DNA from 4 places in the Kitasatospora sp. NPDC038210 genome. Region 4 is predicted to be linked to each of the others. Evidence: riboswitches for the same ligand, from Rfam matches in the RefSeq annotation. Region 4 holds a riboswitch; each other region holds the start of a gene.
The links. Region 4 has a riboswitch for cobalamin ahead of ACZ7KX_RS15165 (ribonucleoside-diphosphate reductase subunit alpha). Riboswitches for the same ligand answer to the same signal wherever they lie in the genome.

Region 1 (6,916 bases), on a different contig from region 4:
CCACGCCGGTGACTGCGCCCGGCAGGCCGAGCAGCGCAAGCAATACGCCAAGGAGGCGCAGGCGCACACCCTGCTCGTCGGCCTCGCGGCGGAGCTGGGCGACGAGGAGCTGGCGGAGCGCAGCCGTGAGCGGCTGCGGGAGCTGCGGGCACGGGACGGCCGGGAGGGCTAGGGCAGGGGCGGTCGGGACTCGGTGCCCGGGGCCGGAGCGGTCGGGGCGGCTAGGAGGGGGAGGGCCGGGGCGGCTCGGTGGTGAACGAGACCCGGGTGCGGTGTTCGCCGGTGCGGACGGTGAGCCCGTGCTCGGGGAGGCCGGCCGGGTCGCCGCCGTCGGCGAGCCAGCAGGCCACGGCGGAGCCGAGCAGCAGCGGGTCGAGGCGGGGCTCGGGGCTGCCCCAGTCCGGTTCGGCGCGGGCTTCGAGGAGCAGCCCGGTGCGCAGCCGGAGCAGGTGGCGGGCCGGGCCGAGGGCGGCCACCGCGACGGCGAGGCCGGGGAGTTCGGCGACGGTGTCGGCGAGCCAGCGGGTGGCGGGGCGCTCGGCGCGGACCTCGGTGCGGGCCAGCACCTCGGCGGTGTAGCGCAGGGCGTCGCCTGGGTGCTCGTCGGTGAGTGCGTGGAAGCCGCGCGGGGTGTGGTCGGCCGGGTCGAAGGGGTAGCGCCGCAGTCCGACCTCGGTGCCCTCGCTCTCGCCCTCGACGTCGTACGCGGTGGGCGCGTCGGTGGTGCCGGGGCGCGGGACGGGCCCGGGGTAGGGCGGCAGGAGCGGTTCGTCCCCCGGTTCGTCCAGCTGTTCCAGGAAGGAGTAGAGCAGCGGGCGCAGCAGTTCGGCGGAGCGGCCGCGGCGGCTCAGCGAGCGGTCGGTGAGCGGGCGCAGGGCGGCCGGGTCCCGCTTGCCCAGGGCCAGTTCGAGCTGGGCGGCGAGGTCGCCGTCGGGGTCGAGCACGGGCGCGGCCTGTCCGAAGGCGTAGCCGGGGGAGCGCGGGTCGAGTTCGGCGGCGCCGGTGGCGACCAGCACGGTGGGCCGCTCCAGGGCGGCGCCGTAGACGGAGACCGAGCCGTGGTCGCCGATCAGGCAGTCGGCGGCGACCAGGGCGGCCTGCCAGCCCTGGTGCGGCGGGATCAGGCGCAGGCCCATCCGGCGGGCGGCGTCGAGCAGGGCCTCGGGGTCGTGGCGGCTCCAGATGTTGGGGTGCAGGACGACGGCGACGGCGTACTCGTCGGCGGGCAGCCGGCGGACCAGGCGCTGGGGCAGGTCGGGGCGGCGGCCGAATAACGAGTGCTCGCTCCACGTGGAGTTGACGACGACGAGCCGCCGGCCGTCGACGGCGCCGAGCGCGGCGCGGTAGGCGTCGCGGGAGCGCAGGCTGCGCAGCATCCGGTCGAAGCAGGGGTCGCCGACCACCCGGGCGACGTCCAGTGCCTCGGGGCAGGAGACCCGCAGGCGGTCCAGCTGCTCGGGGTGGGAGAGGCCGAGGACGTCCACGAACACCCGCCCGCGGTGGGTGAGTTCCTTGCGGGAGAGGCCGGCGGCGCTGACCGTGTCGCCGGTGGACTCGGTGACCAGGCGGTTGTAGCCGGCGCCGTGCGGGAGCACGACGAGCCGGGCGTCCAGGCGGTGCATGGAGGAGTGCACGGCGCAGGAGACGGCCAGGTCGAAGCGGTGCCGGACGGCGTCCTCCCAGTCCAGCAGGGTGAAGCCGGGCAAGCCGTGCAGGTACTCGTCCAGGGCGCGATCGGCGAAGGCGGAGCCGGGGTTGACGGTGAAGTACCGCTCGACCCCGTCCGGGTGCAGCAGGGTGAGGACGTCCAGGACCCGGGTGGCGGAGGTGAGGGTGCGGGCGACCGCCAGCACGCGGGCCTTGACCGGTCGGGTGTTCCAGCGGTCGGCGGGCCAGGCGTGGGGGTGGGACGGCACGCCATGATCGTACTCACCCGGGGTGCCGGTGCGGCCGCGTTTCCCGAGTGTCGGTCAGCCGGCCGCGGCGGTGGGCTCGTGGTGCTCGGCGGCGACGCACTCGTCGAGGAGGGGGCGCATGTCCTGGTCGACGAGCCGGTAGCGCACGACTCGTCCGTCCTTGTCGCCGGTGACCACGCCGGCCGTGCGGAGCAGCCGCAGGGCCTGGGAGACGGCGGGGTCGCGCATGCCGGTGGCGACCGCGAGGTCGGTGACGGCGAGCGGGCCCGCCCGGTGGAGGGCGAGCAGCAGGGCGAGCCGTCCGGGGTCGGCGAGCAGCGAGAACCGCTCGGCCCAGGACCGGACGTGCGCGGCGTCACCGATCGCGGCGATGGCCTCGCAGACCCGGTGTCCGTCGATGGTGCGGTGGCCCGCGCGGTCGGCCGGTACGAGATGCATGCGGACATTCTTGCAGGCGGGCGGCTGTGATCCTGGACACCTGCGCAGGTGCGCAGCCTTGCATGGGTCGGGGCCGGGCCCCTACCGTGTAGCCCGCCGTGGTGCTCGGGAAGACCGGTGACGGACCCTCAGGGGTCCGGAGTCCGGAGCGGCCCTCGCCACTGTGATCGGGCCGTTCCCCCGTCCGCGGGGGAGCGCCGTCCGTACCCACGACGTCACTGGGCGCCTCGCGCACCCGGGAAGGCGGGTACGGGCGTGTCCCGTAAGCCAGGAGACCGGCCGCGGCATCTCACGAAGTGATTCCACGAGGTGCTGGAGCGTGATCCGCAGATGACCCTGCCCGAAACCGCCGCCGCGGAGGCCGCAGCGGCTCCCTCCGTACTGCCCACCTTCCGGTGGCGGCGCGAGGACACCGTCCGCACGGCCGGGCTGATGGGCGTGATCCTGGCCATGCACGTGGTGGCCTTCGGGACGCTCATTTTTCTGGTGGCACCCGAGCGGTACGCGGTCGGTACCCAGGTCTTCGGGGTGGGCCTGGGTATCACCGCGTACACCCTCGGGATGCGGCACGCCTTCGACGCCGACCACATCGCGGTGATCGACAACACCACCCGCAAGCTGATGGCGGACGGCAAGCGGCCGGTCTCGGTGGGCTTCTGGTTCGCCCTCGGGCACTCCTCGATGGTGGTCATCATGGCCGCCCTGGTGGCGGGCGGCGCGCAGCTGGCGAACACGCTGATGGACGACGAGTCGACCACCCACAAGTGGCTCGGGGTGGTCGGGACGACGGCCTCCGGCGCGTTCCTGTACCTGATCGGGGCGCTCAACCTGGCGGCGCTGCTCGGGATCCTCAAGGTGTTCCGGGCGATGCGCGCCGGGCAGTACGACGAGGCGGAGCTGGAGGCGCACCTCGACTCGCGCGGCTTCATGGCCCGGGTGCTGAACCGGGCCACCCGGTCGATCACCCGGCCGGGGCAGATGTTCCCGGTCGGCATGGTGCTGGGCCTGGGCTTCGACACCGCGACCGAGGTCACCCTGATGGTGATGGCCGGCTCGGGTGCGGCCGCCGGACTGCCCTGGTACGCGATCGTCTGCCTGCCGCTGCTGTTCGCGGCCGGGATGAGCCTGTTCGACACCCTGGACGGGACGTTCATGAACTTCGCGTACCAGTGGGCCTTCGCCAACCCGGTGCGCAAGGTGTACTACAACCTGACCATCACCGGGCTGTCGATCGCGGTGGCCTTCATCATCGGCACCATCGAGCTGGTCGGTGTGCTGCACGAGAAGTTCGACCTCACCGACCCGGTGAGCGGCTGGATCGCGGACATCTCGCTGGACAACGTCGGCTACGCGATCGCCGGGCTGTTCGTGGTGGTCTGGGCGCTGGCGATCGGGTACTGGAAGCTCGCCCGGGTCGAGAAGCGCTGGGCGCCCGAGGGCTCGTGACGGGTCCGAGCCCGGGGGCATGAGCGCGGCTCATGACGTCGGGCATGAGCGCGGCTCATGGGGTCGGGCATGAGCGCGGCTCATGGGGTCCCATGAGGTCGGCTCATGGCGGCCGGGGGCATGAGGTCGACTCATGGCGTCGGGGCATGAGCGCGGCTCATCCCACTGCCCCATGAGCGCGGCTCATGGGGCAGCGTCATGAGCACCTCTCATGCGGCCGCGAGCAGCAGCGTTCCCGCGACGGCGAGCCCGGCGCCGACCACCTGGACCGGGCGCAGCCGCTCCTTGAACACCCCGCGTGCCATCAGCGCGGTGACCACGGGGTAGAGCGAGGAGAGGACGGCGGCCACGGTGGCCGAGCCGCGGTGCGAGGCCATCGCGAAGACGGCGTTGGCGACGACGTCGGCGAGCCCGACCGCGGTGAGCAGCGGCAGCCGGGCCCGCAGTCCCGGCAGCAGGCCGGCCGCATCCCCGGAGCGGCGCAGGCCGGCCACCAGGACGGTGCCGCCGACGGCGACGTTGCACAGCCGTTGGACGCACAGCACCAGCAGCAGGCCGCCGTCCGCCGAGGCGTGCGCGATCAGGGCCATCACCGTGCCGAAGCCGAGGGCCGCACCCAGGGTGAGCAGCAGGGTGCTGCGGGCGGCGGCCCGGCCGCCGCGCTCGGGCCCGGAGGCGAGCACCACGCCGGCCACCGCGACGGCGATCCCGGCGATCCGGCCGGGGCCCGGGCGGTCGCCGAGGGCCAGGCCGACGCCGACGGGCACCAGGACGGCGACGGTGGTCAGCGGCGAGACCACGCCCATCGGGCCGAGGGCGAGCGCGCGGTAGAAGGCGAGGACCGCGAACGGGCCGATCACCCCGGCGGCGACCGCGTACCAGAGGGCGGGGGAGGCGTCGGCCCAGCTGCCGGTGGCGAGGACGGCGGCCAGCAGTACGGCGGCGGCCGCCGCCTGGGAGGCGACCACCACGGCGAGCGCGGGCAGCCGCCGGGCGAGTGCGCCGCCGCCGAAGTCGGCGACGCCCCAGAGCAGGCTGGCGGAGAGCGCGAGCAGGGCGGTCACGGGCGGGCCCCGGGCCGCAGGAGGTTGCCCGGGATGGTGGGTCCGCCGGGCGCGGAGGGACTCAAGGACAGCACAATGCACTCCGAAGTACAGTCGGGTGGACTCGTTGCCGAGGTTTGGCAGCGTAGTGCAACAAACTGAACTTGCCGAACACTATTTCGCACTGTCACGACCAGTGGACACACCGGAGGACTGACCGCGTGCCGGACCCCGACCTCGTCTCCCGGGCCCTCGCCCGGAACCTCAAGCGGCTGCGCACCGAGCGCGGTCACACCCTGGACGCCCTCGCCGCCCGCTCCGGGGTGAGCCGCGGCATGATCGTGCAGATCGAGCAGGGCCGTACCAACCCGAGCGTGGCCACCGTCGTCCGGCTCGGCGACGCGCTGGGCGTCTCGGTCGCCACGATGCTCGACTACGAGAAGGGGCCGGACGTCCGGATCGTGCCGGCCGACCAGGCCGTGCCGCTGTGGGCCGGGCCGTCCGGCGGCACCGGCACCCTGCTGCACGGGATCGAGGCGCCCGGCCCGCTGGAGCTGTGGAGCTGGCGGATGGAGCCGGGCGAGGAGTACTCCTCGGAGCCGCACCCGGCCGGGACGGTGGAGATCGTCCGGGTCGACGAGGGCGAGCTGACCCTGGTGCACGACGAGCGCGAGCACCCGGTGCCGGTCGGCGGCACGGTCTCCTTCGACGCCTCGTACCCGCACGTCTACCGCAATGCGGGAGAGCGGACGCTGGCGCTGACCATGGTGGTCTCGGTGCCGCCACCGCGCTGATCCCCGGCGCCGCCCCGGTCGCGGCCCCCTGCTTCGCATGCCGCAACGGCGCCTCCCCGTCCGGGAGGCGCCGTTGCGGCGTTCTCGGTGCCGGTCGCCCTGGGTGCCGGCCGCCGGTCGCCGTCAGTGCCGGTCGCCGTACCGCCGGCGGAAGCGCTCGACCCGCCCCGCGGTGACGAGCACGCGGGACTGGCCGGTGTGGAAGGGGTGGCTCGCAGAGGAGATCTCGACGTCGATCACCGGGTGGGTGTTGCCGTCCTCCCGGACGACGGTGCGGTCGCCGGTGACCGTCGACCGGGTCAGGAAGGCGAGGCCGCCGACCTTGTCGCGGAAGACGACCGGGCGGTAGGCGGGGTGGATTCCGGGCTTCATGGCGGGGTTCCTCTCGGGGGTCGGTCGGTCGGCCGGTCGGGTACGGGTGCGGGTTCAGGTTCGGGTGCGGGGGTGCTCAGCGCTCCTCGCGGAAGTCGACGTGCCGGCCCGCGACCGGGTCGTACTTGCGCAGGACCATCCGGTCCGGGTCGTTGCGGCGGTTCTTGCGGCTCACGTACGTGAAGCCGGTGCCGGCGGCGGAACGGAGCTTGATGACGGGACGCAGTTCGCTGCGGGCCACGGGGTGTCCTCCTGGGGTCGTGGTGCGGGTGTCCGGGGTGCCGGGCCGAAACCGTACACAGAAATGGATGTCATTTTCATCTGGTGTAACGTGAGCTCCGTCCTGCCCATTCCCGAGCGCCAGGGAGCAAGGAGCACCCATGTCTGCCCACTGCCGACTCACCGGCCGCCGACCCGGCTTCGGCAACGCGATCTCGCACTCGCACCGCCGCACCCCCCGCCGCTTCGACCCCAACATCCAGCGCAAGCGCTACTGGCTGCCCAGCGAGGGCCGGTACGTCCGGCTCGTGCTGAGCGCCAAGGGCATCCGCACCGTCGACGCGATCGGCATCGAGGCCGCCGTCGCCCGCATCCGGGCCCGGGGGGAGAAGGTCTGATGGCCAAGCAGAGCAAGATCGCCAAGAACGGACGGCGACGCGCCGTCGTCGCCCGCTACGCAGAGCGCCGGGCCGAACTGAAGCGGATCATCGCCCGGCCCGGCACCGACCCCGCCGAGCGTGCCGCCGCGCAGACCGAACTCGCCCGCCAGCCGCGCGACGCCAGTGCCACCCGGATCCGCAACCGTGACGCCGTGGACGGCCGCCCCCGCGGCTACCTGCGCGCCTTCGGCCTCTCCCGGGTCAACCTCCGCACGCACGCCCACGCCGGTCACCTGCCGGGCGTCCGC
Region 2 (6,916 bases), on a different contig from region 4:
GCGGCGCGGGCCGAGGCGGCGCAGCAGGGTGGGCAGGGAGACGTCGACGCCGACCAGGACGGTGCGGGCCGCCAGCGGGGCCAGGTAGAGGTCGGCGGCGCGGGTGACCTGCACGCCGTCGACGTCGACGAGTTGATGGTCCAGCACGTCGCGGGCGAGCAGCACCTCACCCGGCCTGCGGTTGAACTCCCGGAGGTCCACCCGGGCGGTGCGCAGCCGTACCCGGCCGGTCAGGATCCGGTCGACGGCGTCGGCGGCGATGAAGGCGCGGCGGCGGCCTATCCGGATGATCAGGCCGGTGACGGGCGGGTAGGGCTCCGGCCCGTAGAGCCGGGCGACCACGTCGACGACCCGGCCCATCTCCTCGCCGGCCTGGTTGGCGACCGGGCCGCCGATCAGCCCGGCGAGCGAGACCAGGGAGGAACGCACGGCCCGGGAGACCGTGGTGCGGTGCTCGGCGTCGACCGTGCGGTCGCGCAGCCGGGCCGTGGCGGACGTGAACAGGGTGGTGGCAGCCACGAGGAAGGACCCCCTCGCCCCGGACGGTTCGGGGCATGCGGGCCGCCCGACGGGCACGCCACCGCGCGCCCCGACCGCACGGGCGGTTCCGGGCGCACGCCGAGGCGTCCCGCGCGGGGCGGGAGGGCAGGGCGGGGCCGGACCGGGTCGGTCAGGGCAGGAGGGGGCGCCTCGGACGGCGGAAGGACGGCGAGGACAGCGCGGGAATGGGCCGACTATGGCCAGGACTTCCGTCCATCACGCCTCCCTCCCGATCTCGGCCGCGCATCGGCGTCGCGGCGGCACGGCAGGGGGAGACCGGCGTCACCGCCGGGTGCACCCCCACTCGTCAGAGCTTTGGCACTCCACGGCGTGTCCCTGGTCGCGAGCGACGGGAAGCCACTTGGGGTCACCCCTTGGGCCGGGGAGACCTGTCCTGATCCGGAGCGTCTCTCGACGGGTGGGATCAGTGGCCTGTGTCCGTGAAGACGCCTCACCGAACGAGGTGTCTGTATGAATCGGCCCCAGGATAGGCCCCCGCCGCGCGTCCGGCGAAACCCTTGACCGGACCTTGACCCCGCGCTGACCTGCGGGGGAGCCGCCGGGCGCGGCCCGGGGCCCGGTTCCGGACGGTTCCGTGCGCGGGCGCACCGGTCCGTGACGGGGTCTCATCATCCGGACGCCCGACGGGATTTGTGCGCCCGCCCCGGCGGTTTGCCCCTAAGCTGACCGGGCAGCTGGTTCGCCCTGTCCACCAGGCAGGCGCGTCGCAAGAGGGAACCCGGTGGGAATCCGGGACTGCCCCGCAGCGGTGAGCGGGAACGACCGCCGTCATACGCACTGGGCCCGGGAGGGCCTGGGAAGCGACGGCCAGTAGGTGTCCGCCCTTCACAGGGTGGGTGTGCCCGCGAGTCCGAAGACCTGCCCGCTGCCCGCCCGCGGACCATCCGCGCGCGGCCATCCGGTGACCTCGTGGGCGGGTCGGCGACCATACCGGGCAGATCGGGCCGTGCGTTGCGCGGCGGCCGCTGCCCGGTTCGTCATCCCTTCGCGCCCTCGTGCCGTCCCCGGGCACCCGAGGAGCAAGACTCGCGAAGGAGAGTCCCTTGACCACGAAGTCCGCAGCCGCGGCGACCCTCGCCACCGCGTACGGCTACCCCCGCCAGGGCCGGGGCCGGGAGCTCAAGAAGGCCGTCGAGGGGTACTGGAAGGGCGCGGTCACCGCCGGGGCGCTGCTGGCCACGGCCGCCGACCTGCGCCGGGGGAACTGGCAGCAGCTCGCCGATGCCGGCATCGAGGAGGTCCCGACCGGTGACTTCTCGCTCTACGACCACGTGCTGGACACCACGGTCGCCGTCGGCGCGATCCCGGCCCGGCACCGGGACGCGGTCGAGGCCGACGCGCTGGCCGGGTACTTCGCCATGGCGCGCGGCACCCAGGATGTCGCTCCGCTGGAGATGACCAAGTGGTTCGACACCAACTACCACTACCTGGTACCGGAGTTGGGGCCGGGCACGGTCTTCGTGGCGAACCCGGCCAAGGCCGTCGGCGAACTGGCCGAGGCGCTGGCGCTCGGCCACGAGGCCCGGCCGGTCCTGGTCGGCCCGGTCACCTACCTGCTGCTCGCCAAGCCCGCGCCCGGCGTCGCCGCCGACTTCCAGCCGATCAGCCTGCTGGACCGGCTGCTGCCCGTCTATGCGCAGCTGCTCGCCGACCTCAAGGCGGCCGGTGCCGAGTGGGTGCAGTTGGACGAGCCGGCGCTGGTACAGGACCGCACCCCGGCCGAGTTGAACGCCGCCGCCCGTGCCTACCGCGAGCTGGGCGGCCTCACCGACCGGCCGAAGCTCCTGGTGGCGAGCTACTTCGACCGCCTCGGCGACGCCCTGCCCGTGCTCGCCAAGGCCCCGGTCGAGGGCCTGGCGCTGGACTTCACCGGGACCGCCGCCGGCAACCTGGACGACCTCGCCGCCGCCGGCGGCCTGCCCGGCAAGCGGCTGGTCGCGGGCGTGGTCGACGGGCGCAACGTCTGGATCAACGACCTGGAGAAGTCGCTGGCCACCCTGGCGACCCTGCTCGGGCTCGCCGACCGCGTCGACGTCGCGCCGTCCTGCTCGCTGCTGCACGTGCCGATCGACGCCACCGCCGAGCGGGACATCGACCCGCAGATCGCCCGCTGGCTCGCCTTCGCCAAGCAGAAGGCCGCCGAGGTGGCGCTGCTGGCCCGCGGCCTGCGCGAGGGCGCCGGCGCGATCACCGCCCGACTCGCCGCCAACCGCGCCGACCTGGCCACCCGCGCCGGCTCCCCGATCACCCGCGACCCGGCCGTCCGTGCCCGGGCCGCCGCCGTCGGCGCGGCCGACACCCGCCGCGCCCAGCCCTACCCCGTGCGGGCCGCCGCCCAGCGCGCCCGGCTCGGCCTGCCGCTGCTGCCCACCACCACGATCGGCTCCTTCCCGCAGACCACCGAACTGCGCCTCGCCCGGGCCGATCTGACGGCGGGCCGGATCGACGCGGCCGCGTACCGGGAGCGGATGGAGGCCGAGGTCCGCGAGGTCATCGCCTACCAGGAGAAGGCCGGCCTCGACGTCCTCGTCCACGGCGAGCCCGAGCGCAACGACATGGTGCAGTACTTCGCCGAGCAGCTCACCGGCTACCTCGCCACCCGGCACGGCTGGGTGCAGTCCTACGGCACCCGTTACGTGCGCCCGCCGGTCCTCGCCGGGGACATCTCCCGACCGCACCCGATGACCGTCGACTGGTTCGGCTACGCGCAGGGCCTGACCGACCGCCCGGTCAAGGGCATGCTCACCGGCCCGGTCACCATGCTCGCCTGGTCCTTCGTCCGCGACGACCAGCCGCTCGCCGACACCGCCCGCCAGGTCGCCCTCGCGCTGCGCGACGAGGTCACCGACCTGGAGGCCGTCGGCGCCGCCGTAGTCCAGGTCGACGAGCCCGCCCTGCGCGAGACCCTCCCGCTGCGGGCCGCCGACCGCCCGGCGTACCTGGACTGGGCCACCGAGGCCTTCCGCCTCGCCACCTCCGGCGTTCGCGCCGACACCCAGGTCCACACCCACATGTGCTACGCCGAGTTCGGCGCGATCATGACGGCGATCGACGAGCTCGACGCGGACGTCATCTCCCTGGAGGCGACCCGCTCCCGCATGGAGGTCGCCGGGGAGCTGGCCGGGGCCGGGTACCCGCGCGAGGTCGGGCCCGGGGTGTGGGACATCCACTCCCCGCGCGTGCCGAGCACCGACGAGGTCGTGTCCCTGCTGCGCGCAGGGCTCGCGGCCATTCCGGCCGAGCGCCTCTGGGTGAACCCCGACTGCGGTCTGAAGACCCGTGGGTGGACCGAGACCCGCGCCTCCCTGGACAGCCTGGTCGCTGCGGCCCGCAGGCTGCGCGAGGACATCGCCGACTGACCGTCCGCCGGGGAGCCGCAGGTCGCGCGCCCGTAGCCGCGCGCCCGCAGCCGGCGGCTCACGGCCCCGGCGGACCTTCCGTCGGGGCCCCCGACCGGGCGAACCCCCGTGCGTCCGAAAGCCGGTCAGCGGGCGCCGATCACACCGCCGTCCTCGGCTGCGGCTCGGGGCTTGTGGGCGACGAAGGTCAACCGTCCCCCCACCCCGATGGTCAGGTCCTCGAAGCCCAGCGTCTGCAACCGCGTCAGGAAGGCGGCCGGCTCCACCGGGTTGTAGGTGTCGCCCTCGTGGAAGTGGTGCAACCCGTCGCCGGGCAGGCTGTCCGAGCCCACCAGCACGCCGCCGGGGCGCAGCACCCGCAGGACCTCGGCGAGCAGCCGGTCCTGCAGTGCCCGGGCGGGGACGTGGTGCAGCATCGTGAAGCAGGCCACCGAGTCGAAGGTGTCGTCGGCGAAGGACAGCGCGGTGGCGTCGCCGTGCAGGACCTCGACGTTGGTGCCGGCGAAGCGGGCCGCGAGGGCCTCGGCGGCGGGCTGCTCGTACTCGACGGCGACGAGCCGTTCGACGCGGTGCCGCAGCCAGTCGGTGGCCGCACCGGGGCCGGGGCCGACCTCCAGCATCACCGTGCCCAACTCGGCCCCGGCCGTCACCGTGGGCAACACCGAGGTCTGCAACGTCCGGGCCCATTCGGGGCTGGTGCACACCCGTGCGTGGTTGAGGTTCATGCCCCAGAGGCTAGGAAAGGACGCGGGTGGGGCACCACCGCGTACGCTCCCAGATCATGTCGCCAAACGGACAACCTCCGGCCGGTCCACCGGGCACCGTGGACCAGGTGGCCGCCGCGATCGTGGTGCGTGCCTACGACCTGGCGCCGGGCAACCGGTTCGGCACCCACCGGCACGACACCCACCAGGTCGTCTGGGCCCGCAACGGTGTGCTGACCGTGTCGACCGAGGACGGCGAGTGGATCCTGCCGCCGACCCGGGCGCTGTGGATCCCGGCCGGCACCGCGCACCAGACCGCCGCCCTGGCGAGCACCGCCATGCGCAGCCTGAACATCACCCGGGGGCCCGGGCTGCCCGGCTGGTCACTGCCCCAGCCGGTGGCGGTGGGTCCGCTGGTCGCCGTCCTGATCGACCACCTGGCCGGGGCCGCCCTCGCCCCGGAGCACCGGGCCCGGGCCCAGGCCGTCCTGATCGACAACCTGGCGCCGGTCGCCGCCCGTTCGATCGAGGTGCCGATGCCCGCCGATCCCCGGGCCCTGGACGTCGCCCGCGCCCTGGTCGCGGACCCGGCCGACCCGCGGACCCTCGCCGAGTGGGGGCGTCAGGTCGGCTCCAGCGCACGGACCCTGGCCCGCGCGTTCGCCGCCGACACCGGCCTCACGTTCGCCCGCTGGCGCACCGCCGTCCGGCTGCGCGCGGCCCTCGGCCACCTCGCCCGGGGAGAGCCCGTCAGCAGGGTCGCGGGCCGCGTCGGCTACGCGACACCCAGCGCCTTCGTCGCCGCCTTCGTCCGGGAGACCGGCCTCACCCCCGGCAGCTACTTCCACGGCGGCCCGCCCGCGGTCTGAGCCCGCAGAGCCCGTACCCGCGCCCGCACCCGCCGCCGGTGGGGCTCGCCGCCGGCCCGGCCCGGCACCGCCGACGCTCGATCCCGTGCGGTGGGCGTGGAACCCGCGCCCGCTCTTGCGGCCGAGCAGTCCCGCCTCGACCATCCGGGAGAGCAGCGGCGGCGGGGCGTACAGCGGCTCCTTGTACTCGTCGTACATCGACCGGGCGATCGCCTCGACGGTGTCCAGGCCGATGAGGTCGGCGAGGGCGAGCGGCCCCATCGGGTGGGCGCAGCCGTGGACCATGCCGGCGTCGATGTCCTCGGGGGTGGCGTGGCCGGCTTCGGCCATCCGGATCGCGGACAGCAGGTAGGGCACGAGCAGCGCGTTGACGACGAAGCCGGCGCGGTCGCGGGAGCGGACGACGTGCTTGCCGAGGACGTCCCGGGCGAAGGCCTCGACCCGGCCGACCACGGCGGGGTCGGTGTGCAGCGAGGTGACCAGTTCGACCAGCGGCATCACCGGCGCGGGGTTGAAGAAGTGCAGGCCGAGGACGTGGGAGGCCCGGCCGGTGGCGATGCCGAGCCGGGTGACGGGGATGGCCGAGGTGTTGGTGGCCAGGACGGCGTCGTCGGCGACGAGGACCTTGTCGAGGGTGGTGAGCACCTCGGTCTTGACCCGTTCGTCCTCGACGACGGCCTCGACGACCAGCCGGCGGTCGGCGAGCGCCTCCGGGTCGTCGGCGAACAGCAGGTGTGCCCAGGCGTCGGTGCGCTGCTGGTCGCTGATCCGGCCGCGGTCGACGGCGCGGTGCAGGGAGCGGTCGATCCGGCTGCGGGCGGCGCGCAGGGCGTCCCGGCCGTTCTCGCAGACGACGGTGTCGAGCCCGGCGCGGGCGAAGACTTCGGCGATGCCGGAGCCCATCTGTCCGGCGCCGACGATCGCGACGCGGCGTAGGTCGTTCATGGTGCGGTTCCTCCGTGGTCGGGCGGCTCAGGCCGCGGTGCGGATCCGCACGAGGTGGCGGGCGTAGGCCCTGGTGGTGAGGAAGGCGGGCAGCTGCGCGCCGAGCGCGGTGTCCGCCAGGATGCGCACCGCGTCGTCCACCAGCAGCGGGTCGGTGCCCTCGGCGAGCAGGGCGGCCCGCTCGCGGTCGATCAGCCGCCGCACGAGGTCGGGCGTGGCGAGCGAGCCGCCGGTCAGCCGGGTGCAGTGGTGCTGCCACTGCCAGATCTGGCAGCGGGCGATCTCGGCGGTGGCGACGTCCTCCATCAGGCCGAAGACGGCGACCGCGCCGGAGCCGTCCAGCCAGGCGACCAGGTAGCGCAGGGCGACGGCGACGTTGGAGCGCAGGCCCTGTTCGGTGGGCAGGCCGGCCGTGAGCCGCTGGACGCCGAGCAGGTCGGCGGCGGTGACCTCGACGTCCTCGCGGGTGCGGTCGAGC
Region 3 (6,916 bases), on a different contig from region 4:
CCGCGGTGATGCGTTCGGCGAGCGCCCGCTCCTCCTCGGCGAACCGCGCGGCGAAGCCGGCTGGGTCCGCGTCGTACGCGAGCCGGCGCCGGACCACCTCGGCGCGCTCGGCCGGGTCCCGGGTGGCGGCGATCTCGACGGTCAGGCCGAACCGGTCGAGCAGCTGCGGCCGCAGCTCGCCCTCCTCCGGGTTCATCGTGCCGACCAGCAGGAAGCGGGCCGCGTGCCGCACCGACACGCCCTCGCGCTCGACGTACGAGCGGCCCATCGCGGCGGCGTCCAGCAGCAGGTCCACCACGTGGTCCTGGAGCAGGTTCACCTCGTCGATGTACAGCACGCCGCGGTGCGCCCGCGCGAGCAGTCCGGGCTCGTACGCCTTGACGCCCTCGGCCAGGGCGCGCTCCAGGTCCAGCGAGCCGACGATCCGGTCCTCGGCCACGCCGACCGGCAACTCGACCAGCTGGGAGGGCCGTTCGTGGCTCACGGCGGCGGAGTGCGGCCCGTCCGGGCACTGCGGGTCGGGCGCGGCCGGGTCGCAGGCGAAGCGGCAGCCCTCCACGGTGGCGATGGACGGCAGCAGGCCGGCCAGCGCGCGCACCATGGTCGACTTCGCGGTGCCCTTCTCGCCGCGCACCAGCACGCCGCCCACAGCGGGGGAGACCGCGTTCAGCAGCAGCCCGAGCCGCAGGTCGGCCATGCCGACGATCGCGGTGAACGGATAGCGGACGTCAGTCATGCGTCACTCCCAGGTGCCCCGGGCGCCAGGAACGGCAGCGATCCGGCCGCCGGCACCCCGCCCTCGATCAGCTTCCACAGCGCGTCGGTGTCCGCGTGTTCCTCGATCAGGTCGCCCAGCCGGTCCAGCCGGGCCTCGCGGGCCTCGGCGAACGAGGTGTCCGGGGCCGGCACGAACGCCCGCCCGGCCAGGTCGGCCACCTCGCGCAGGAGTTCGCGGCGGAAGCCGTCGTTCTCCAGCACGCCGTGCCAGGTCGTGCCCCAGACCGAGCCCGCCCGGCAGCCGTCCAGGCTCTGCCCCCGGTCATCGGAGATGAACCTGTCGCCCCCCTCCACGGTCACCACCCCGTGGTGGATCTCGTAGCCCACGACCCGTCGGCCGTACGCCTCGCCGACCGGCCGCGCCAGCACCTTCTCGACGCCGAACCGCACCTGCGTCGGCAGCAGGCCGAGCCCGTCGACGGCGCCCGCCTTGGACTCCACCTCGTCGACGATCCCGCGTGCCAGCATCTGGTAGCCGCCGCAGACCCCGAGGATCGGCAGCCCGGCCGCCGCGCGCGCCTTCAGCGCCGGTTCGAGGCCGCGCTCGCGCAGCCAGGCGAGGTCCGCCACGGTGGCCCGGGTGCCGGGCAGCACCACCAGGTCGGCGTCGGCCAGCTCCTCCGGCCTGGTGGCCCAGCGCACCAGGACGCCGGGCTCCTGCGCCAGCGCGTCCACGTCGGTGAAGTTGGACAGCCGGGGGAAGCGCACCACGGCCACCCGCAGCACGTCCGCCCCGAGCGGGCCGCGCCCGTCGACCCGGTCCACCACGGTCGACAGGTCCAGCGAGTCCTCGGCGTCCAGCCACAGCCCGGGCAGCATCGGCAGGGTGCCCAGCACCGGACGGCCGGTCAGCCCGTGCAGCATCTCCAGGCCGGGCGCGAGCAGCCGCGCGTCGCCGCGGAACTTGTTGACGAACCAGCCCGCCACGTGCCGCTGGTCCTCCGCGGACAGCAGCGCCAGCGTGCCGTACATCGCCGCGAACACACCGCCCCGGTCGATGTCCCCGACCACCACCACCGGCAGCCCGGCGGCCGTGGCCAGGCCCATGTTGGCGATGTCGCGGTCACGCAGGTTGATCTCGGCGGGCGATCCGGCGCCCTCGCAGACGACCACCTCGTAGCGGCTGCGCAGATCGGCCAGGCACTCCAGGGCGCGTTCCAGCAGGACGGGCTTGCGCTCGCGGTAGTCCAGCGCGCCCACCTCGGCGACCGGCCTGCCCAGCAGTACCACCTGGCTGCGACCGTCCGCGCCGGGCTTCAGCAGCACCGGGTTCATCGCCGCCTCCGGCTCCACCCGGGCGGCCTGCGCCTGCATCGCCTGGGCGCGTCCGATCTCGGCGCCGTCGGCGGTGACGAAGGAGTTCAACGACATGTTCTGTGCCTTGAACGGCGCGACCCGCACGCCCTGGCGGGCCAGCCAGCGGCAGATGCCGGCGGTGACCACGCTCTTGCCCGCGTCCGAGGTCGTCCCGGCGACCAGCAGCGCGTTCGTCATGCCCTTCCCCTCTTCCCACGGAGCGCGCGCAGCAGGACGTGCCCCGCGACCGTCGTACCCAGCGCCAGCGCGCCCACCCGCCGGGAGAGCGTGCAGGCCCGTTCGATGTCGTCGACCGTGACCGGCCGCAGCTCCCCGCCCAGTACTGGCCGGTGCTCGACGCGCTCGCCGTACTGCAGGGTCCCGCCCAGCCGCACGCCCACCGCGCCGGCGAACGCCGACTCCGCCTGGCCGGCGTTCGGGCTCGGGTGCGAGGAGCCGTCGCGCCGCCAGACCCGCCAGGCCGTCCGCGGCTGCGGGGCGGCGGCCACCGTCAGCAGGGCCGTCAGCCGGGCGCCGGGCCAGCCCGCCACGTCGTCCAGCCGGGCCGAGGCCCAGCCGAACCGGGCGTGGCGCGGCGAGCGGTGGCCCACCATGGCGTCCAGGGTGTTCACCGCGCGGAAGGCCAGCAGCCCGGGCGTGCCGGCCAGGGCGCCCCAGGCCAGGGCGTTCACCACGGCGTCGGCGGTGTTCTCGGCCACCGACTCGACCACCGCGCGGGCGATCTGCTGCTCGTCCAGCGCGCTCGGGTCGCGCCCGCACAGGTGCGGCAGCCGCTCCCGCGCGGCCCGCAGGTCGCCCTGCTGCAGCGAGCGGCCGATGGCGCGGGCCTCCCGGGTCAGCGAGGTGCCGCCGAGCACGGTCCAGGTCGCGGCCGCCGCGAGCGCGGCCCGGCCCAGCGGTCGCCGGCCGACGGTACGGTCCAGGGCCAGCGCGCCCGCCGCGACCGTACCCACGCACAGCGCCGTGTACCCGGCCCCGGCCGCCCGGTCGTCGCGCCACAGCCGCCGCTCCAGGCGGGTGGCGGCGCTGCCGAAGACGGCCACCGGGTGGCCCCGGCGCGGGTCGGCGAAGCGGGCGTCGGCGGCGTAGCCCACGACGGCACCCACCGCGAACGCGGCGGCGCGGCCCCAGCGGCGGCCGGCCGCAGGACGGACGGTCACCGGCCGCACGCCGGACGGCGGCTCACGGAGGGACAGCTCACGGAGGGGGAGCCCAGCGGAAGGCGGCTCATCGGGAGGCGGCTCGGCGGAAGGCAGCTCGGAGTCCGGCCGGGCGGGGCAGCCTGCATCGCGTGCGTGTCCTCACTCAGGGTCCGCGCCCTGGATCGACGTAGCGGGGGCGAGAGTCTCCTGGCTTCCGGGTCGGACGCACTCCCGGTGCCTTCCAGCGGCTTCTGACGGCCCGCCGTGGCGAGATTTCCGAGCGTGCTCCCCGGTGACAGTGGCGGGACCGCGCCGGACTCGCACCGGCTTCCTCTCCATGCCTCCGATTGGCCCCAGGATCCCATCACGCGGCCGAACCGGGAGTCAACCGAGGTCACGGAGGGGTTGGTCACACGGGACGGCGGCCGATGAGCTGTGGGATCGCCCAGCGCGGCACCGCCCCCGGGTCGGCCGCTTCGTGGGTTCGGTCGCTGGGGCCGCGCCGTGGTCCGCGCCTAGCGTTCGGTGGCATGCGTCGCAGAAAGCCCCCCGCCGCCCCGCCCCCGGTGCCGTTCTCGCCCGCAGCCGCCCGCGCCCACCGGGCCGCCCTCGGCCTCACCCCCGAACAGGTCGCCGAGGGCCTGGCCGCGCACGGCGTACGGCTGCTGCCCGCCCACGTCCTCGCCTGGGAGAGCGGCGAGCTGCGCCCCGGCGAACCGGAGTTCATCGCCCTCGCCCGCGCCCTCTGGTGCCCCGCCGTCCAGCTGATGGACACCCGCCCGGTCCGGTTGCGCGACCACCGCGTCGCCCGTGAGCTCGGCCAGGCGGCCGTCGCCGAGCGCACCGGCACCACCCTCGACTCCTACCGGCAGGCCGAACTGACCGACCGCTGGGAGGGCGACGAGGAACAGACCCGCGCCCTCGCCGACGTCCTCGGCCTCGGCCTGCCCTCACTCGTCGAGGCCACCGGCCGCGGGGAGGCGCTCGACCACCTCCTCCGCCAGTGCGTCACCGGCCGCTGGCAGCCCCACCTCCGCGCCCTCGCCCGCATCGTCCCCGCCCCCGCCGACACCCTCGCCGACGCCCTCGCCGCCCTTCACCAGGAGCACCACGTCCCCACCCACTGGGGCGCCACCACCCGCACCGCACCGCCCCCGGCCGCCGGATCCCTCACCCCCCGCTTCTGGCACCTCCTCGACACCGCGGGCACCACCGGGCCGACCGCGTAACAAGGGGGAGGCGGCCGGCCCTCCGACGGCGGCTGCGGACCCGGAGGCCGTGCCCCGGACGGGTCAGCCCGGTGGCCGCGCGGGCGGTGCGCCGGTGGACTGGTGCACGAACACCGTCCGGTCCGAGACCAACAGAGCGGGGAACGATATGCGCTGGGGAACCGCTGCCGTCGTGGCGGCCGCCGCCGTCGGAACCGGGGCCGTCGTCCTGGTGATCGGCCGTCGGGCTTCCGAGCGGACGGTCCGTCCGGTCACCGCCGTCCGGGAGTCCGGGCCGGTCGTGGTCCGGAGCGTCGGCGCCGGGCGGGTCACCTTCACCCGCAGCCCGGAGAGCCTGCACCCCGGCCGCTGGGCGGTCGAGTGGGGCGACAACGGCCACGCCGTCGTGGAGGACGTCCTGCACAGCGACGAGCAGGGCGTCACCCGTCGGCTGGTCCGCGCCGACCAGGGCACGCTCACCCCCGGCACCGAGGTCCGCTTCACCCCCCGCGTCCACCTCGGCGACCCCACCCGGGCACTCGGCCTCGCCTACACCGACACCTCCGTCTACGGGGAACTCGGCGCGCTCCCCGCCTGGCACCTCGACGGCAAGCGCGGCACCTGGGTGATCCTCGTCCACGGCCCGGAGGCCGACCGCCAGCAGACCCTCCCGGTGCTGCCCGTCCTCGACCGCTTCGGCCTGCCCGTCCTCGCCGTCACCTACCGCGGCGACGAGGGAGCCCCGGCCTCCCCGGACGGTTACAGCCACTTCGGCGAGACCGAGTGGCGGGACGTCGAGGCGGCGGTACGGCTGGCGCTCGACAACGGCGCGAGCCGGGTGATCCTCTACGGCTGGTCGGTCGGCGCCACGGTGGTCCTGCAGACCGCGGCCCGCTCGACCTGGGCCCACGCCGTCAGCGGCCTGATCCTCGACTCGCCGGTCCTCGACCTGCCGGGCTCCGCCCGCCGCGACGCCGAACGGCTCGGCTTCCGCGGCGCCGCCGCCGAACTCGGCGTCCTCGCCGCGCGGGGCCGCACCGGGGTCGACCTCGCCGACTTCTCCCGCATCGCCGAGGGCGCCGACCTGCGCGTCCCGACGCTGCTCCTGCACAGCCCGGACGACCGGGTCTCCCCGTTCCGCAGCGCCGAACGCCTCGCCGCCGCCCGCCCCGACGTGGTCAACCTCCAGGCCTTTCCCGGCGCCGACCACGCCGCCCTGTGGAACAGCGCGCCCGACCACTACACCGAGCTCCTCCGCCGCTGGCTCACCCCGCTCCTCTGACCCGGGGGCCGGCGCCCGCGCGGCCGGCAGCCGTGGGGCTGCGGGCCGGGCGCCGGGCACGGGGCGCGCGGCGCCGGGCCGGGTGACGCGGGAAGTCGGACCCGTCGACTTCCCGCGCGCCGAGATCGGCCCGATCCGCCGGCCATCCGTCCGGATTCGGGCTGGACAGCTCCGCCGGGCGTCGAGGGCCCCGTCGTCGATCGCCGCGATCGCCGCGCAGCCGGGGGCACATCCTGGCCCCTGTTGATCACCCCCGACCTCACACTCCGTGACCGTTCGAACGGCCGCAGCAACCGCCCCGGCTCACCTGGCATGAGCAGGCCACACGTTTCCGGCCAGGCGGTTTGCCTCTGTTGCCCGATCTTGCGGAGGTGCCGCCGCCGGTCGTCCGGTCGTACGGACAACCGGATGTGACAGAAGGCCGGTACAAGGGGAAGACTGCTCGACGTGACGTCTCGGAACCCGCGCGACCGTGATGCCCCGCTCCCGCCTCCGATCGGTACCGGTGCGACGGTGACCCGTCTCCCCGGTACGGCCCACCGGCCAGCCGGCGGCAGGCCGAGCGGGGCGGGTGTACCCCGCAACGGCGTACCCCGGCGACGAGGGCCCGCGCCGGCGCCCGGTCGGGGCCGGGTTCCCGTGCCGGAGGGCTTCCCCGCACCGGCCGAGCTGGCGCCGCTGGCCCGCCGGATGCTGGTGGACGCCGTCCGGATCGCCCGCTGGGCCGGGGAGCTGGAGGAGGTCGACAAGCGCGGCGAGCTGCTCCCGGAGGACGCCCGTGCGGCCGGCCGGGCGCTGGCCATGACGGTCGGCGCCGCCGCCAAGGCCTGGGGGCAGGCGCTCCTGGTGGGCCTGGTGGAGGCCCGGGACGCGGGAGCCGGCCCCGGCTGGCGCCTGCACGCCTGGGAGCACGACGACGAGGCCGTGGTGCGCGGCTGGTCGGCACTGTTCGACGCCTGGACCCTGCTCGCCCCGGTGCCGCCCGCCGCGCTGCGCGGGGTGTTCGCCGTGCTGGCCGGGCAGGCCGTGGACCAGGCTCCGCAGCTGCTGTCCTTCCTGCACCTGGTGGACGGCCCGGTGCCCGAGAGCGAGCTGCTGGAGCTGCTGCGGCGCGGCCTGGACGAGCGCCGGGTCGGCGGCGGTCCCGGCGGTCCCGGCCTGTCGCCGGTGCCGCACGCGGCCTCCGCGGT
Region 4 (6,916 bases):
GAGTACTACGCCCACTGGAAGGGCGGCTTCGACACCGCCGGCGTGCGGCGGATCTACGAGGCCGGGGCGCTGCCCTACATGGCCTGGGAGCCGTACGACCACTCGCTCGCCTCGATCGCGGCCGGGGACACCGACGACTACGTGCGCGGCGTCGCCAAGGCCGTCGCCAAGCTCAACCTGCCGATCGCCGTCAGCATCGCCCACGAGATGAACGGCGACTGGTACCCGTGGGGCCGCCAGGCCTCAAGCCCGGCGGACTTCGTCGCGGCCTGGCGCCACGTCCACGACATCTTCGACCAGGCCGGCGCGACCAACGTGATCTGGGTGTGGAGCCCCAACATCACCGACCCCGCGCCCAACACCCGCCTGGCGCCGTACTACCCCGGCGACACCTACGTCGACTGGGCCGGCATGACCGGCTACTTCACCAAGAGCGGGCCGAAGACCTTCGAGACCCTGTACGGGCCGACCATGGCCGAGATCCGCACCTTCTCCAAGAAGCCCTTCTTCATCAGCGAGACCGCCTCCGAGCAGGGCAAGCGCCAACGCGCCGACATCGACCAGCTGTTCTCCGGGCTGGAGGCGCACGACGACATCGTCGGCTTCGTCTGGTTCAACATCGTCAAGCGGGCGGACTGGCGGGTCGAGGCGGTCCCGGACACCCTCGCCGCCTTCAAGCAGCGCGTGTCCGACCCCCGCTACGGCTTCGACATCCGGAACCCCCGATGAGCACTGACTCCGACTTCAACCCGTTCGCCCCCATCCCGCGCCGCCGCGCGCCGAAGGGCGACGCACCGCCCGGCGGCGCCGTGCCCGACGGGCCCGCGCCCCACGGCAGCCGGCACGGCGGAAGCGAGCACGACGGCAGCACGCCCGATGGGCCCGCGCCCGACCGCGCCACGCCCGAGCGCACCGAGCCCGCCGGCACCGCGACCGGCCGCGCCGCCCGTCGCCGGGCCGCGGCGTCGGAGCCGACCGTCCCCGGGCCCCGCACGGACACCGCCGCGCCGACCGCAGCACCGGCCACCGCGGCGACCGCGACCGCCGTGGCCAACCCCGACGGCATCGAGCTGGCCCCGTACACCATCCCGCAGGTCCCCGCGATCGGCTGGGACCCGGGCACCAGCCCGCGCCGCCGCTGGATCGCCCGCGGCCTGCTCGGCGCCGTCCTGGCCGTCCAGGCCGCGCTCTCGCTGCGCCTGCTCGCCGCCGCGCACCCCGACGAGGCCGCCGCCATGGTCGCCGGCCGCCAGCAGCTCGCCCACCTGATGCACGGCACCCCGGTCACCACCGACCTGGTCGACCGGATCAACGGCTCGCCCTGGCTCTACCCGCCGCTGGCGGGCGCGGCCGCCGACGCCAACGGCATCTGGGGCACCCGGCTGCTCAGCCTCGGCTTCGCGCTGGTCACCACGGTGCTGCTGTACTCGCTGACCCGCCGGCTGTTCAACGAGCGGGTCGCGATCTGCGCGATAGCCGTCTACGCCGTCCTGCAGTCCACCGTGGTGGTCGGCTTCTACGCCGCCCCCGAGTCCCTCGCCGTGCTGCTGGTCGCCCTCGCGGCCTGGGCCACGGTGTTCACCTCACGGCGACATCCGGCGCTGGTCCTGACCGCCGCCCCGGCCGCCGCACTCGCCTGCGCCGTCGCGTACTCCGCGGCCTTCGCCGTGCCCGCCCTGGTCGGCCTCGCGCTGGCCACCGCCCGTCCGCACCGCCGGTTCGGCCCGGCCGCCCTGCGCGCCCTGCTGCTGGCCGCCGGCACCGTCGTCCTGCTGCTGCCGTACGGCACGCTGGGCGAGATCGCCGGGTGGTCGCCCTCGCACGGCACCGCCCCCGGCTCGGCCGAAGCCGTCCTGCTCTCCACCGCCCAGTGGAGCGGCCTGTTCACCGTCCTCGCGGTGGCCGGCACGATCGCCTACGCGCGCCGCGAGCAGATGAACGAGCACGACGCGCCCGAGAAGGAGGCCGTTCCCACCTCGCGCGGCCACCGCGCCCTGCTCGGCACCGTGCTGACCGCCACCGCCCTGGCCGTCCCGGCCGCGCACGTGTGGACCGGCACCTCCGGGGCGCTGTTCCGCCACCTCGCCTACGGCATGCTGCTGGCCGCCCCGCTCGCCGGGGTGGGCCTGACCCGGCTGGTCGGCGCCCACTTCCGCCACCCCCAGCTCGGCATCCTGGTCTGGGTCGCGCTGCTCGCCCTCGGCCTGGAGCAGTCCGCCCTGCGGTACCAGAACGGACCCGACTCCGGCCGCCTGCTGGCCGTCCTGCGGTCCCACGCGGTGCCCCAGGGGCGCTACCTCACCGAGGTCGACGGACTCGCCGAGTACTACCTCGGCGCGGTCAGCAGGCCCGAGCAGTGGGTCTCCGCGCGCACCGGCACGGAGTACCGCGACGCGGCCGGCGTGCAGCACCACGGGGACGACGGGAGCGTCGCCGCGATCCGCGACGGCTGGTTCACGATGGTCGTCCTCGACAGCACCGCGCCGCGCGCCACCGACCGCGCCCTGAGCGCCGCGCTGGCGGCCGGCGGGCAGTACCGACTGGTGGCGCAATTCACTTCGCCGACCGGCGATTCGAGCACGTACAAGGTCTATCTCAAGCACTGACCGGCCGACGGGCCCGCCCACGCGGGTGACACGACAGGCACAACATATGGTGCCGCCGCAGAGCAGCGGCACTACATGTATGCTCGCTTCTGCTGTCGATGCAGGGGAACCCGGTGCGAATCCGGGACTGCCCCGCAGCGGTGTGCGGGCGGCTGGAGCAGCTGTCCCCGCGAGTCCGAGTACCTGCCGGCGGCGTGCGCCACGGCCCTCCCGCAGAGGCCGCGCCAGCACCAAGCACCACCCCTCCGGGCCTCGCGGGCGGGCCGGGGAGACACCGTCGCGCGACGCCGTTTGCGTTCGTGCCGTGCTCCCCTGCCCCGACCGGCCCGAGGCTCCGATCACCGCCGCCGATCGCCGCCAGGAGAGAGCGCCTTGACCACCGCTGCCTCAGCCACCCTGCCCGCCCAGGGCTCCGGTACCGCCTTCATCGACCCGAAGGTCTCCGACCCCGGCGGCGCCCTGCTGCGGCTGCTCACCGACCGCAGTGTCGACCTCCCCGAGGTCGACCCCGGCCATGTCGCGGCCGCCGCGCTGCGCGGCCGCCACGCCGGCTCGGACTTCGCCGAGCTGCGCGGGCTGGCCGTGGACGCCGCCGCGTCGATGATCGCCGAGGACCCCCAGTACTCGAAGCTCGCCGCCCGCCTGCTCGCGCTGGAGATCGTCGACGAGGCGAACAGCCAGGGCGCCACGTCCTTCTCCGCCTCGATCGCCGTCGGCCACGCCGAGGGCCTGATCGGCGACACCACCGCGGACTTCGTCGCCAAGCACGCCGCCGCGCTGGACGCCCTGATCGACGCCGCGGGCGACGACCGCTTCGAGTACTTCGGCCTGCGCACCGTGCAGTCCCGCTACCTGCTGCGCCACCCGATCACCCGCAAGGTGGTCGAGACCCCGCAGCACTTCCTGCTCCGCGTCGCCTGTGGCCTGGCGGTCGGCGACAACGAGCAGTCGGTGCGCGAGGTGGCCGAGCTGTACGGCCTGATGAGCCGCCTGGAGTACCTCACCTCCTCGCCGACGCTCTTCAACTCCGGCACCCGCCACCCGCAGATGTCGAGCTGCTACCTGCTCGACTCCCCGCTGGACAACCTGGACTCGATCTACAACCGCTACGCGCAGATCGCCCGCCTGTCCAAGCACGCCGGCGGCATCGGCCTGTCCTACTCGCGCATCCGCTCGCGCGGCAGCCTGATCCGCGGCACCAACGGCAAGTCCAACGGCATCGTGCCGTTCCTGCGCACCCTCGACTCCTCGGTCGCCGCCGTCAACCAGGGCGGCCGCCGCAAGGGCGCCGCGTGCGTCTACCTGGAGACCTGGCACGCCGACATCGAGGAGTTCCTGGAGCTCCGCGACAACACCGGCGAGGAAGCCCGCCGCACCCACAACCTCAACCTGGCGCACTGGATCCCGGACGAGTTCATGCGCCGGGTCAACGCCAACGCGGACTGGTCGCTGTTCTCCCCGGCCGACGTGCCCGAGCTGGTCGACCTGTGGGGCGAGGAGTTCGACGAGGCCTACCGCAAGGCCGAGCAGGCCGGCAAGGCCGTCCGCACCATCCCGGCGCAGACCCTCTACGCCCGCATGATGCGCACCCTGGCGCAGACCGGCAACGGCTGGATGACCTTCAAGGACGCCTCCAACCGCGCCGCCAACCAGACCGCGCTGCCGGGCCGCACGGTGCACTCCTCCAACCTGTGCACCGAGATCCTGGAGGTCACGGACGACTCCGAGACCGCCGTCTGCAACCTGGGTTCGGTCAACCTCGGTGCGCACGTGGCCGTCGGCGCCTCCGCGGACGACCTGCTCGGCGCGATGGACTGGGAGCGCCTCGACGCCACCGTCCGCACCGCCGTCACCTTCCTCGACCGCGTGGTGGACATCAACTTCTACCCGACCACCGAGGCCGGGACGTCCAACTCCCGCTGGCGCCCGGTCGGCCTCGGCGTGATGGGCCTCCAGGACGTCTTCTTCAAGCTGCGGATCGACTTCGACTCCGCGCAGGCCGCGCGGCTGTCCACGCTCATCGCCGAGCGCATCATGCTCACCGCGTACGAGCGCTCCGCCGACCTGGCCGAGCAGCTGGGCCGCCACGAGGCGTACGGCGAGACCCGCGCCGCCCGCGGCGAGCTGCACATCGACCACTTCCCGACGGCCGCCCCGCAGTGGGCCGACCGGTGGAGCGCGCTGCGCGCCCGGATCGCCGAGACCGGCCTGCGCAACTCGCTGCTGCTGGCCATCGCGCCGACCGCGACCATCGCGTCCATCGCCGGCGTGTACGAGTGCATCGAGCCGCAGGTGTCCAACCTGTTCAAGCGCGAGACGCTCAGCGGCGAGTTCCTTCAGGTCAACCCGTACCTGGTGCGCGAGCTCAAGGAGCTCGGCGTCTGGGACCAGCAGACCCGCGACTCGCTGCGCGACGCCAACGGCTCCGTCCAGGAGCTGAACTGGCTGCCGGCCGAGGTCCGCTCGCTCTACCGGACGGCCTGGGAGCTGCCGCAGCGCGCGCTGATCGACCTGGCCGCGGCCCGCATGCCGTACCTGGACCAGAGCCAGTCGCTGAACCTGTTCATGGCGGCGCCGACCATCGGCAAGCTGAGCTCGATGTACGCCTACGCGTGGAAGGTGGGTCTGAAGACCACCTACTACCTGCGCTCGCGCCCCGCGACCCGCATCGCCCAGGCCGCCTCCGGTGCCGCCCGCAGCGCCGTGCCGGTCCCCGCCCCCACCATGACCCAGGCCGAGCAGGACGCCATCGCCTGCTCCCTGGAGAACCCCGAGTCCTGCGAGGCCTGCCAGTGAGCACCCCCGACGACCGCAAGATGCTGCTCGACCCCGGCTTCGAGCTGACCCTGCGCCCGATGCGCTACCCGTCGTTCTACGACCGGTACCGGGACGCGATCAAGAACACCTGGACCGTGGAGGAGGTGGACCTGCACTCCGACGTCGCCGACCTCGCCAAGCTGAGCGAGGGCGAGCGGCACATGATCGGCCGGCTGGTCGCCTTCTTCGCGACCGGTGACTCGATCGTCGCGAACAACGTGGTGCTGAGCCTCTACAAGCACATCAACTCCCCGGAGGCGCGCCTGTACCTGTCGCGCCAGCTGTTCGAGGAGGCCGTGCACGTCCAGTTCTACCTGACGCTGCTGGACACCTACCTTCCGGACCCGGAGGACCGCAACGCGGCCTTCGCCGCGGTGGAGAACATCCCCTCCATCCACCAGAAGGCGCAGTTCTGCTTCAAGTACATGAACGCGGTCGACCACATCGACTCGCTGCAGACGAAGGAGGACAGGCGGGCGTTCCTGCTCAACCTGATCTGCTTCGCGGCGTGCGTCGAGGGCCTGTTCTTCTACGGCGCGTTCGCGTACGTGTACTGGTTCCGGTCGCGCGGCCTGCTGCACGGCCTGGCCACGGGTACCAACTGGGTGTTCCGCGACGAGTCCATGCACATGGACTTCGCGTTCTCGGTGGTGGACACCGTCCGCGAGGAGGAGCCCGACCTCTTCGACGACGAGATGGCCAAGCAGGTCACGGAGATGCTGGAGGAGGCCGTCGAGGCCGAGCTCCAGTTCGCCCAGGACCTGTGCGGTGAGGGCCTGCCGGGCATGAACACCGCCTCGATGCGGGAGTACCTGCAGGCGGTGGCCGACCAGCGCCTGGCGCGTCTGGGTCTGCCGATCCGGTACGGGTCGACCAACCCGTTCGGCTTCATGGAGCTGCAGAACGTCCAGGAGCTGACCAACTTCTTCGAGCGGCGCGTCTCGGCGTACCAGGTCGCGGTCGAGGGTTCGGTCTCCTTCGACGACGATTTCTAAGTCGACAACGTTCGACGAACAGCGGAGCCGCCGTCATGGCGGCTCCGCTGTCGGTTCTCAGGGTTCGGGGGATACCCAGGCATGTCCAAGCTCCAACAGCGTGTGATCAACGGCCCGTTCGGGCCGATACAGGTCAGTCATGACCGCTGGCCGTCCGTCGTGGCCCGGGTGCAGGGGGCGGGGATGCCCACCGTCACGGTGGTGCCCGACCGCGAGCACGGCGCGATGAACATCAACGGCCACAACGTCCCGACCAGCCGGAAGGCCCGTATCCGTACGGCGGTTCTGGGCGACCGGAGCTACGAGCTGAGGTCGACCAGCCTCCGCCGGGCCGAACTGCGCCGCAACGGCAGCCTCATCGCCCACGCGCGCGGATCGTTCCGCTCGTACGCCCCGGGGAACACCATCCCCGGTCTCGATGCCAAGGTCACCTGGTCCCAGGGCATCGACCCGACGGACGTCGCGGTCGGCCAGGCCATGGTGCTGGGCTTCGGCGCC

Region 1: another riboswitch for cobalamin. It lies ahead of nicT (Nickel transporter NicT); the one in region 4 lies ahead of ACZ7KX_RS15165 (ribonucleoside-diphosphate reductase subunit alpha).
Region 2: another riboswitch for cobalamin. It lies ahead of metE (5-methyltetrahydropteroyltriglutamate--homocysteine S-methyltransferase); the one in region 4 lies ahead of ACZ7KX_RS15165 (ribonucleoside-diphosphate reductase subunit alpha).
Region 3: another riboswitch for cobalamin. It lies ahead of ACZ7KX_RS18385 (cobalamin biosynthesis protein); the one in region 4 lies ahead of ACZ7KX_RS15165 (ribonucleoside-diphosphate reductase subunit alpha).

What each region holds. Positions count from the first base shown of each region.
Region 1 covers NZ_JBVJYK010000014.1:36,878-43,793, reverse strand. The annotation lists gene ACZ7KX_RS26760 (AAA family ATPase) at 1-172, shown strand, start outside; gene ACZ7KX_RS26755 (hypothetical protein) at 222-1,916, opposite strand; gene ACZ7KX_RS26750 (ArsR/SmtB family transcription factor) at 1,971-2,354, opposite strand; cobalamin riboswitch at 2,437-2,652, shown strand; gene nicT (Nickel transporter NicT) at 2,685-3,800, shown strand; gene ACZ7KX_RS26740 (EamA family transporter) at 4,010-4,864, opposite strand; gene ACZ7KX_RS26735 (helix-turn-helix domain-containing protein) at 5,065-5,637, shown strand; gene ACZ7KX_RS26730 (type B 50S ribosomal protein L31) at 5,761-6,009, opposite strand; gene rpmG (50S ribosomal protein L33) at 6,086-6,250, opposite strand; gene rpmB (50S ribosomal protein L28) at 6,390-6,626, shown strand; gene rpsN (30S ribosomal protein S14) at 6,626-6,916, shown strand, end outside.
Region 2 covers NZ_JBVJYK010000010.1:301,164-308,079, reverse strand. The annotation lists gene ACZ7KX_RS22200 (magnesium transporter MgtE N-terminal domain-containing protein) at 1-519, opposite strand, end outside; M-box (ykoK) riboswitch at 832-1,010, opposite strand; cobalamin riboswitch at 1,220-1,441, shown strand; gene metE (5-methyltetrahydropteroyltriglutamate--homocysteine S-methyltransferase) at 1,605-3,920, shown strand; gene ACZ7KX_RS22190 (class I SAM-dependent methyltransferase) at 4,046-4,645, opposite strand; gene ACZ7KX_RS22185 (AraC family transcriptional regulator) at 4,702-5,493, shown strand; partial or broken gene ACZ7KX_RS22180 (3-hydroxybutyryl-CoA dehydrogenase) at 5,575-6,438, opposite strand; gene aceB (malate synthase A) at 6,466-6,916, opposite strand, start outside.
Region 3 covers NZ_JBVJYK010000008.1:77,997-84,912, reverse strand. The annotation lists gene ACZ7KX_RS18395 (putative cobaltochelatase) at 1-736, opposite strand, end outside; gene ACZ7KX_RS18390 (cobyric acid synthase) at 733-2,271, opposite strand; gene ACZ7KX_RS18385 (cobalamin biosynthesis protein) at 2,268-3,254, opposite strand; cobalamin riboswitch at 3,437-3,570, opposite strand; gene ACZ7KX_RS18380 (helix-turn-helix domain-containing protein) at 3,767-4,465, shown strand; gene ACZ7KX_RS18375 (alpha/beta hydrolase family protein) at 4,614-5,726, shown strand; gene ACZ7KX_RS18370 (hypothetical protein) at 6,366-6,916, shown strand, end outside.
Region 4 covers NZ_JBVJYK010000006.1:249,542-256,457, forward strand. The annotation lists gene ACZ7KX_RS15155 (glycoside hydrolase family 26 protein) at 1-729, shown strand, start outside; gene ACZ7KX_RS15160 (glycosyltransferase family 39 protein) at 726-2,606, shown strand; cobalamin riboswitch at 2,680-2,811, shown strand; gene ACZ7KX_RS15165 (ribonucleoside-diphosphate reductase subunit alpha) at 3,003-5,402, shown strand; gene ACZ7KX_RS15170 (ribonucleotide-diphosphate reductase subunit beta) at 5,423-6,418, shown strand; gene ACZ7KX_RS15175 (hypothetical protein) at 6,500-6,916, shown strand, end outside.